DNA from 3 places in the Kluyvera intermedia genome. Region 3 is predicted to be linked to each of the others. Evidence: predicted binding sites of a transcription regulator. Region 3 holds the regulator's gene; each other region holds the start of a gene.

Region 1 (3,250 bases), 550 kb from region 3:
GCTGCACTGCATGCTTGGGCCAAGGTCGGCGGCAGTGGCAGCGGCGCAAGCACAGGCTTCTTTCACCGCGTCTGCTTTTGCCGTGGCTTCTGGCAGTGGCGCTAATGCCCATTGGCGCGCAATTTCACGGCCGTGCTGACGGCAAACTTCCAGCGCATCAACGTCAGGACGCCATTTGGCTTTCAGGCTCAGTGACATTTCAAGGCCGGCATCCTGTAAGCGAGTGGACAGACGGTCTACCGCGCCGCCGCTCCAGCCGTGGGAACCAAAGGCGCTGGCACGCTTGTTACGAAAACGCAGACCGGTAATCTCTTCAACCAGACCGGCAATTTTCGGCATCATCACGTTGTTCATGGTGGATGTCCCAACCAGTACCCCTTTAGAGCGGAAGACGTTGGTCAGAATTTCATTTTTATCGCTGCGGGCCACGTTAAAGATTTTCACCGCTACGTTCGGGTCAACTTCGTTGATACCCTGCGCAATCGCATCCGCCATCATGCGGGTGTTGTTGGACATGGTGTCGTAGAAGATAGTGATGCGGTCTTCCTGATAATCTGCCGCCCATTTCAGGTACAGCTCAACGATTTGCGTTGGGTTTTCACGCCATACCACACCGTGAGAGGTGGCAATCATGTCGACCGGCAGGTTGAAGCCGAGGATCTCGGTGATTTTTGGCGTCACCAGGCGGCTGAACGGGGTCAGGATGTTGGCGTAGTAACGTTGGCACTGTTCGAACAGTTCGGTCTGGTCAACTTCGTCGTTGAACAGGCGTTCGTCACAGTAGTGCTGGCCGAAGGCGTCGTTACTGAACAGCACCGCGTCGCCGGTCATATAAGTCATCATGCTGTCTGGCCAGTGCAGCATTGGGGTTTCAACGAAGATCAGCTGTTTGCCATTACCGATGTCCAGGGCGTCACCGGTTTTCACTACGTGGAAGTTCCACTCTGGGTGGTGGTGGTGACCGTTGATGGAGTCAATGGCGTTGGCGGTGCAGTAAATTGGGGTGTCCGGAATCTGTGACATCAGCTCGGTCAGCGCACCCGCATGGTCTTCTTCAGCGTGGTTGATGATGATGTAATCGATATCAGCCAGATCGATTTCGCTGCGCAGGTTCTGCACGAATTCGCGGCTGAATTTATGGTCGACGGTATCGATCAGAACGTTTTTTTCTTCACGGATAAGGTAGCTGTTGTAGCTGCTGCCACGCAGCGTTTTGTATTCGGTCCCGTGAAAATCACGAACTTCCCAGTCACGTTGGCCAACCCAATGAATGTTATTTTTAACCAGAATAGACATAGCAACCTCAATAATTAATTCAGCATTTTTCAAAAAAGATGTTTTGTTTATTGCAGGTAGCGTGCCAACTTTTTATCTAATTGATTTATATGAATTAATTGTTTTATGCCACTTTGGTGTTAGTCAAAATGACTATACTTAATATTGTCAATATGACATCATGCATTGTCAAAATGACTGTGAGGTAGCCATGAGCTTTTCGGTGGACGTCCTGGCGGGTATCGCCATTGAATTACAACGGGGGGTCGGCCATCAGGACCGATTTCAGCGTTTAATCACCACGCTGCGCCAGGTACTGGATTGCGACGCCTCGGCACTATTGCGTTATGACGCGAGGCAGTTTATTCCGCTGGCGATTGATGGGCTGGCAAAAGATGTGCTCGGCAGGCGCTTTACGCTGGAAGGGCATCCGCGTCTGGAGGCTATTGCCCGCGCGGGTGACGTCGTTCGTTTTCCTGCCGATAGCTCTTTGCCTGACCCGTATGATGGTCTGATCCCCGGTCAGGAAAGCCTGAAAGTCCACGCCTGTATTGGTTTGCCGCTGTTCGCCGGACAAAACCTGATTGGTGCGCTGACGCTGGATGCTATGTCGCCGGATCAGTTCGATGTCTTCAGTAATGAAGAGTTGCGGTTGATTGCCGCGCTGGCGGCAGGGGCGCTTAGTAATGCACTGCTGATTGAACAACTGGAAAGCCAGAATATGCTTCCCGGCTCGGCAACCGACTTCGAACAGGTCAAAGAGACGCAGATGATCGGCCTGTCGCCGGGCATTATGCAGTTGAAAAAAGAGATTGAGATTGTTGCGGCCTCTGACCTCAATGTGCTGATTAGCGGTGAAACCGGCACCGGGAAAGAGTTGGTGGCGAAGGCGATTCACGAAGGTTCACCACGGGCGGTGAGCCCGCTGGTCTATTTAAACTGCGCCGCGCTGCCGGAAAGTGTGGCCGAGAGCGAGCTGTTTGGGCACGTAAAAGGGGCGTTTACCGGGGCTATCAGCAACCGCAGCGGTAAATTTGAAATGGCCGATAACGGAACGCTGTTCCTTGATGAAATCGGCGAGTTGTCGCTGGCGTTGCAGGCCAAACTGCTGCGTGTGCTGCAATACGGTGATATTCAACGTGTCGGTGATGACCGCAGTTTGCGTGTTGACGTACGCGTGCTGGCAGCCACCAACCGTGACCTGCGCGAAGAGGTTCTGGCAGGCAATTTCCGCGCCGATTTATTCCATCGCCTGAGTGTGTTCCCGCTTTCGGTGCCGCCGTTGCGTGAACGTGGCGATGACGTGGTACTGCTGGCGGGCTATTTCTGCGAACAGTGTCGTTTACGTTTGGGGTTATCCCGTGTGGTGCTGAGCGCAGGAGCACGAACGCATCTGCAAAGCTATGGTTGGCCGGGGAATGTCCGTGAGCTGGAACATGCGGTGCATCGTGCGGTGGTGCTAGCACGGGCGACCCGCAGCAGCGGTGAAGTGGTGCTTGAAGTGCAGCATTTTGCGTTTCAGGAAGGGGGGGCGAGCACGGTAATGACTGAAGCGCCGTTGCCGATTGCCACGGTAAACAATCTGCGCGATGCCACCGAGCATTTCCAACGAGAGATGATCCGCAATGCGCTGGAGACACATCAGCACAACTGGGCGGCTAGCGCACGAGCGCTTGAGACAGACGTCGCCAACCTGCATCGGCTGGCGAAGCGTCTGGGTCTGAAGGATTAAAGGATCCCGGCCTGGTAGAAGTTTTGCAGATTTATTGCGCCGACCAGACGGTTATTGCCATCGACTACCGGAGCGGCGCTGATTTTCAGCTTCATCAACTGTTCTTTGGCGTCAATGGCGCGTGCCTGGTCATTGAGCGTTACGCCGCCCTGGGTCATGGCTGCGGTAACGTTATCGGCAAGCGTGCCGCCGCTAACCAGCCAGCGACGCAGGTCGCCGTCGGTAAAGATCCCCTGTACCTGA
Region 2 (3,250 bases), 540 kb from region 3:
TCAACAGCGCCAGACTCGCCAGCCCTTTCACCACATCTACGGCCTGGCCGAACTGCGTGACGCCCATGCCCCACATAATGGTGGCAGACGGCGCGGCGGCATAGGTGCGCATGGCCTGGCGAACCTGCTGCGCCGGAACACCGGTCAGCGTTTCTACCGCTTCCGGCGAGTAGTCTTTTACCACTTCGCGCAGCGCATCCAGCCCGGTGGTGAAGCGTGCCACGTATTCTTTGTCATACAGATTTTCTTCAAGCAATACGTGGGCGAAAGCATTCACCAGCGCCATATTGCTGCCGTTACGCATCTGGAGATGCTGGTCGGCAATACGCGCGGTTTCAATACGACGCGGATCGCAGACAATAATTTTAGCGCCTTTGTCTTTGGCCTTAATCACGCGGCGCGCCACAATCGGGTGCGAGTCCGCACAGTTGTAGCCAAACACCAGCAGGCAACGCGAGTTTTCGATATCGCCGATGCTGTTGCTCATTGCGCCGTTGCCCAGTACGTCCTGCAATCCGGCAACCGATGGGCCGTGACAGACACGGGCACAGCAGTCGACGTTGTTGGTATGCAGCACGCCGCGAGCAAATTTCTGCATCACATAGTTGGTTTCATTGCCGGTACCGCGCGATGACCCGGTGGTCATAATGGCGCGCGGCCCAAATTTGGCTTTTATATCGCCAAGACGTTTCGCGGTATAGCGAATCGCCTCATCCCAGCTCACAGGAGTGAGTTTGCCGCCCTTTTCATAGCGGATCATGGGCTGCGTTAAGCGCGGTGTCAGCAGCTTGGTATCGTTCAGGAAGTCCCAGCCGTAATAGCCTTTCAGACACAGTTCGTTCTGGTTGGTTTTACCATCAGCGGCTTCGGCACGAATAATTTTACCGTTATCGACAACCAGCTTCATTTTGCAACCTGCGCCGCAGTAAGGGCACACACTCGTGATTTTTTTCATCAGTAACAGACCTGTTAAAAGAGAAATTAAGGGATTTTAGAAAGACAGAGACGTCGCAACGTCCAGCGCCGTACGACGGCGTTTTTCCGCGCTCAACTGTTCGAGCTTGTCGCGATCAACGCAGAACAGCGCGTGAGTCGGGCAGGCTTCCATACAGGCCGGGCCAGCTTCGCGGTGGAAACACAGGTCGCATTTGTTAGCTTCGGCTTTTTCCGCACGAACTTTCAGACCCGCGCCGCTATTACGAACCACCGGGCGAACCACCACTTCCATCGCACCGTACGGGCACGCCACAACGCAGGTCTTACAGCCAATGCAGCGTTCCTGCATGACGTGGATAAAACCTTTATCGCGGATAATTGCCCCGTTCGGGCAGACGTTGGCGCAAGGAGCGTCTTCGCACTGGCGACAGGCGGTAGCGGTGGAAACATCCATCCCTTTAATAACGTGAATACGCGGCAGGAAAGATTGCGGCGTCAGCGCGGCGCAGTCCTGTTCTTCCTGGTGGGAAACCACGCATGCGACTTCGCATGTCCGGCAGCCAATACATTTACTCGCATCAGCAATGATGAAACGGTTCATCAACTTCTCCAGCAATGACAATGAATTGTGCGAGAGAATGCATTATTCGAGCCAACTTTTAGTTGGCTGATTATTAAGAATATTTTTGGAGGGTAACAGAAAGAGATGCTGTCATCGTCACTAATGACGATGACAGCTGACGAGATTACGCGTGCGGGCCTGCCACAATAGAATCGCGTTCAATCAGCTCGCCGGGGAAGGTTTGTTGATATTTAAAGTCACCGCCGTCGAGCATAAAAATAAGCCGGTTGATGGTCTCTTTAATCATTTCCGTCACCGGGATCCGTACGCTGGAAAGCGACGGGATCATATAAGGTGCCAGCGCAATGTCATCGAAGCCAATCACTGAAACCTGCAAAGGAACGTTGATGCCGTGGTCATGCAGGCGCTTTATCGCCCCCACCGCCATGTCATCGTTGCTGGCGACCAGCGCACTAAAGCTCGCCTGGCGTTCACGCAGCGTATCCACACCAGCAGCGCCCGTGGCCGGCGTCCATTTCCCTTCGACAATCAGCTCGTTACGCAGCGTAATGCCGTGTTTTGTCAGCGCATCTTTATAACCAGATAAGCGTTCAATACCGGTCGGCGAATCCAGCGAACCGGTAATAAAAGCAATATCCCGATGACCGTGGGCAATGAGTTTTTCCACCGCCTGCTGGCTGGCTGATTTTTGATCGCAATAAACGCAGTGACTGCTGTTACGCCGCAGCCTGCGGTTAATCACCAACACCGGCCGTTGCTGCTGTTGAATGATATCGTCAATTTCGTCGACGCTTAAAAAGCGCGGGTAAATAATGATGCCGTCACAGCGCAAGTCGAGGAGATACTGAATGGCCTCACGCTCTTCCTCGGCACTGTGCTTACCATCAGCCAGAATCAACCGCCGCCCCTGCGCTTCGGTCATGCTCGCCGCATGAAACAACAACTCGCTGAAGTAGACGCCGTGGTACAGCGTATTGGTGACCACGAGGCCCAGCGTTTGCGTCTTTTTAGTCGCCAGATTACGCGCCAGCAGATTCGGCCGATAGCCGCTCTCTTCAATCGCCAAAAACACCCGGTCTTTGGTCTCCTGGCTGACATAGCCGTTACCCGAGAGCACCCGGGAGACGGTGGCTTTCGACACGCCCGCCCGTCGCGCCACCTCCAGCATCGTCGTCATGATGATTATCCTTGAGAAATCGTTTGGCAGCAGTGTACTGCACCGTTTGGCTATTTTCAGCCACTGTGGGTACGGTGAATCATTCGCCACCGCTATTTATTGTGACCGGTTTCACGAATCATTTAAAAACAATTTTTAGATCTTGCTGCAACAAAATAAACACATGATGATTATGTGGAACCGGTTTCTTATGCGGCGTTTCATCCCAAATACTTCGCGGCGATGGACGATAAGCACCCTACTGATAAAACAGGATAAAATCCGATGTCTAAAAATTATGCGGCGCTGGCGCAATCCGTCGTCGGTGCACTTGGTGGGGTAAACAATATCGCCGCCGTCACCCACTGCATGACCCGCCTGCGTTTCGTGGTGAAAGACGATACACAGATCGACAGCGCTACGCTTAAGAACATCAGCGGCGTAATGGGCGTGGTGCGTAACGACAATCAGTGCCAGGTCATTATTGGCAATACCGTTTCACAAGCCTACCGTGAAGTGGTCAGCCTACTGCCGGGCGATATGCAGCCCGCCGTGCCGGTTGGCAAACCGAAGCT
Region 3 (3,250 bases):
TCCGGCATGTTACGTACGTCAATACTGACTGCCGCAGAAATTTCGCGATCAGCCAGCGTTTTCGCCAGCTCCGGCAGCAACACGACCGGTAGGTTATCGACGCAGTAAAACCCCATATCTTCCAGCGCACGCAGGGCAACAGATTTTCCCGAGCCAGAGCGGCCGCTGACGATCATCAGTACCATGTACCGTTTCTCCTCAGTACGATGTGATGTCCATTACGCATCATCGTGAGTTTCTGTATCGGTGATGATTTGATACAGTTCTTCGTCACTCTGCGCAGAACGCAGACGACGGCAAATAGTTTTGTCCGCCAGACGTTTCGCCACCAGGGAAAGCGTATGCAGGTGGGTTTTGGTCTGGTCTGCAGGCACCAGAAGCGCAAACAGTAAATCAACAGGCTGATTGTCGATAGCATCGAAGGCAATCGGTGTTTCCAGTTGCACGAAAACGCCTACCGCGCGCGTCGTATCCTCTTCCAGTTTACCGTGTGGAATCGCGATGCCATTGCCAATGCCGGTACTGCCCATTTTTTCACGGGTCAGAATGGCTTCAAACACCACCTGCGGAGGCAGACTTAACTGTTTGGCCGCCAGCTCGCTAATGATTTCCAGCGCACGTTTTTTACTCTGACAGTGCACAGCACTGCGGGTACATTCCTGGTTAAGGACATTGCTCAGTTGTAGAGCTGAATCAGTATTTGTCATAATTTCACCTAAGCACCGCCCAATCTGCAGAGCACATCGGGCGGTCGCTCGGACAATCAATGTTGTTTTAGTTTATCTTTATGCTTGTTTAACTGTCTCGACAGTTTGTCGATCAAGCCGTCGATGGCGGCGTACATATCTTTGCCTTCTGCGCTAGCATGAAGTTCGCCCCCGTTAACATGCAATGTTGCATCCGAGATGTGCGTCAATTTCTCCACTTTTAACACAATGTAGACCTGATTGATCCTCTCGAAATACTGTTCGAGTTTAACGAATTTCGTATTGACGAATTCGCGCATCGCTTCGGTAATTTCGACGTTGTGTCCAGTGATGTTGAGCTGCATAGTGTCTTCCTTATCAGTAGAGTCAGACCAGCTGTTTACGCTGGTTCGACGGCGGGATGGATAAAGACTCTCGGTACTTTGCAACCGTACGCCGGGCCACCATGATACCCTGATTGGAGAGTAGGGTGGTCAGTTTACTGTCGCTCAGTGGTTTTGCGGGATTCTCCGCAGCAATTAACTTCTTCACCAACGCACGGATGGCCGTGGACGAGGCTTCGCCGCCGCCTTCGGTACTGACGTGGCTGGAGAAGAAATACTTAAGCTCAAAAATGCCCCGTGGGCTATGCAAATACTTCTGCGTGGTAACACGCGAAATCGTGGACTCGTGCATCTCGACGGTCTGGGCGATATCGGCCAGCACCATCGGTTTCATGTGTTCTTCGCCAAGATCGAAAAAGGCCTGCTGCTGCTCAACAATGCAGCGGCTTACGCGCAACAGCGTGTCATTACGGCTCTCAAGGCTTTTAATCAGCCACTTAGCATCCTGCAGATTACTGCGGATGAACTGGCTGTCAGCGTCGTTGCGGGCATTGTTGCACATCCCCGCATAATGCTGGTTTATCTGCAGGCGCGGGATGCTGTCGGAATTAAGCTCAACCATCCAATGACCGTTCACTTTGCGCACCAGCACATCAGGGATCACATATTCCGGCTCGCCGGTCTGGATCGATTGCCCAGGACGTGGATCGAGTGATTGAATCAGATCGACTGCTTCTTTGAGCACATCTTCTTTTAAGCGCGTAACGCGCATAAGTGAACGAAAGTCGTGGTTGGCGAGAAGATCGAGATGATCGCTGATGATTAAGCGCGCTTCAGTAATGCGTGGCGTATCAGGTGAGAACTGAGAAAGTTGGATCAGCAGACAGTCGCGGAGATCTTTGGCGGCGACGCCGACCGGATCGAATCGTTGGATCCGTTTAAGCACGGCCTCTACTTCATCGAGACCAATCTCGTCATCGCCAATGCCTTCATGGATATCTTCCACCGTAACGGTGAGATAGCCGGTATCGTCTACCGCATCGACTATCGAAGTGGCAATCGCCCGGTCAGTATCGGTAAACGGCGTCAGCTCGACCTGCCACATCAGGTAATCCTGCAGTGACTGAGTGGTTTCGCCCTGGTAAACCGGCAGTTCGTCGTCTTGGTAATCGACCCCGTTGCCCGATGGCGTGCCGGCAGTGTAGATTTCATCCCAACTGGCGTCGAGCGGTAGTTCTTCCGGCATGTCCGGCTTTTCCAGTGCATCTACGCTGTCGAGCGTTTCGGTATCGACGGGTTCCTGGGTTTCTACTTCCTCGTGAAGATCGGTTTGCTCGAGCAGGGGGTTACTCTCCAGCGCCTGCTGGAGTTCCTGCTGAAGTTCCAACGTAGACAACTGCAACAGACGGATTGCCTGCTGCAACTGCGGCGTCATGGCAAGCTGTTGGCTGAGCCTTAATTGCAAACCTTGCTTCATATTCAGAGCGAATCTCTCCCACTTACGTCGTTAACCATACCCTATCAGAGTCTGAAGTCTTCCCCAAGATACACGCGTTTAACATGTTCGTCTTGTAGGATCTCCTGAGGGGTACCGTGGGCAATCAGATGCCCCTGGCTGACGATATAGGCGCGTTCACAGACGGCTAACGTTTCACGCACGTTGTGGTCAGTAATCAGCACGCCGAGACCGCTGTCACGCAGATGTTCGATAATGCGTTTGATGTCGATAACCGAGATTGGGTCAACCCCTGCAAACGGTTCATCCAGCAGGATAAATTTCGGGTTTGCCGCCAACGCGCGTGCGATTTCTACACGACGTCGTTCACCACCGGAAAGCGCCTGACCCAAGCTGTCGCGCAGGTGTTCGATGTGGAACTCTTCCATCAACTCTTTGGCGCGGTCTTCACGCTGCTCGTTGCTGAGATCGTCGCGGATCTGCAGCACCGCCATCAGGTTGTCATACACGCTCAGGCGACGGAAGATGGATGCTTCCTGCGGCAGATAGCCAATCCCGCGACGGGCACGAGCATGCAGCGGCAGCAGGCTGATATCTTCGTCATCAATGATGATATTACCCGCATCACGCGAAACGATCCCAACCACCATGTAGAAGGTAGTGGTTTTACCCGCACCGTTTGGCCCAAGCAGACCGACAATCTCACCGGAATTCACGGTCAGACTGACATCTTCCACCACGCGACGGCCTTTATAGGCCTTCGC

The links. The regulator sigma-54, encoded in region 3, starts transcription at its own class of promoters, with help from an activator protein. The targets are predictions, from matches to a motif close to GTTGGCACANNTTTCGCTNT.
Region 1: norV (anaerobic nitric oxide reductase flavorubredoxin) is a predicted target of sigma-54. The motif match lies at 1,346-1,365, and genes of this name have one in related genera.
Region 2: hydN (electron transport protein HydN) is a predicted target of sigma-54. The motif match lies at 1,574-1,593, and genes of this name have one in related genera.

What each region holds. Positions count from the first base shown of each region.
Region 1 covers NZ_CP139986.1:1,136,204-1,139,453, forward strand. Annotated here, with positions in the region: gene norV (anaerobic nitric oxide reductase flavorubredoxin) at 1-1,296, opposite strand, end outside; gene norR (nitric oxide reductase transcriptional regulator NorR) at 1,487-3,007, shown strand; gene gutQ (arabinose-5-phosphate isomerase GutQ) at 3,004-3,250, opposite strand, start outside.
Region 2 covers NZ_CP139986.1:1,127,022-1,130,271, reverse strand. Annotated here, with positions in the region: gene fdhF (formate dehydrogenase subunit alpha) at 1-955, opposite strand, end outside; gene hydN (electron transport protein HydN) at 992-1,537, opposite strand; gene U0026_RS05400 (LacI family DNA-binding transcriptional regulator) at 1,683-2,696, opposite strand; gene ascF (PTS cellobiose/arbutin/salicin transporter subunit IIBC) at 2,961-3,250, shown strand, end outside.
Region 3 covers NZ_CP139986.1:588,764-592,013, forward strand. Annotated here, with positions in the region: gene rapZ (RNase adapter RapZ) at 1-185, opposite strand, end outside; gene ptsN (PTS IIA-like nitrogen regulatory protein PtsN) at 219-707, opposite strand; gene hpf (ribosome hibernation promoting factor) at 764-1,051, opposite strand; gene rpoN (RNA polymerase factor sigma-54) at 1,074-2,507, opposite strand; gene lptB (LPS export ABC transporter ATP-binding protein) at 2,552-3,250, opposite strand, start outside.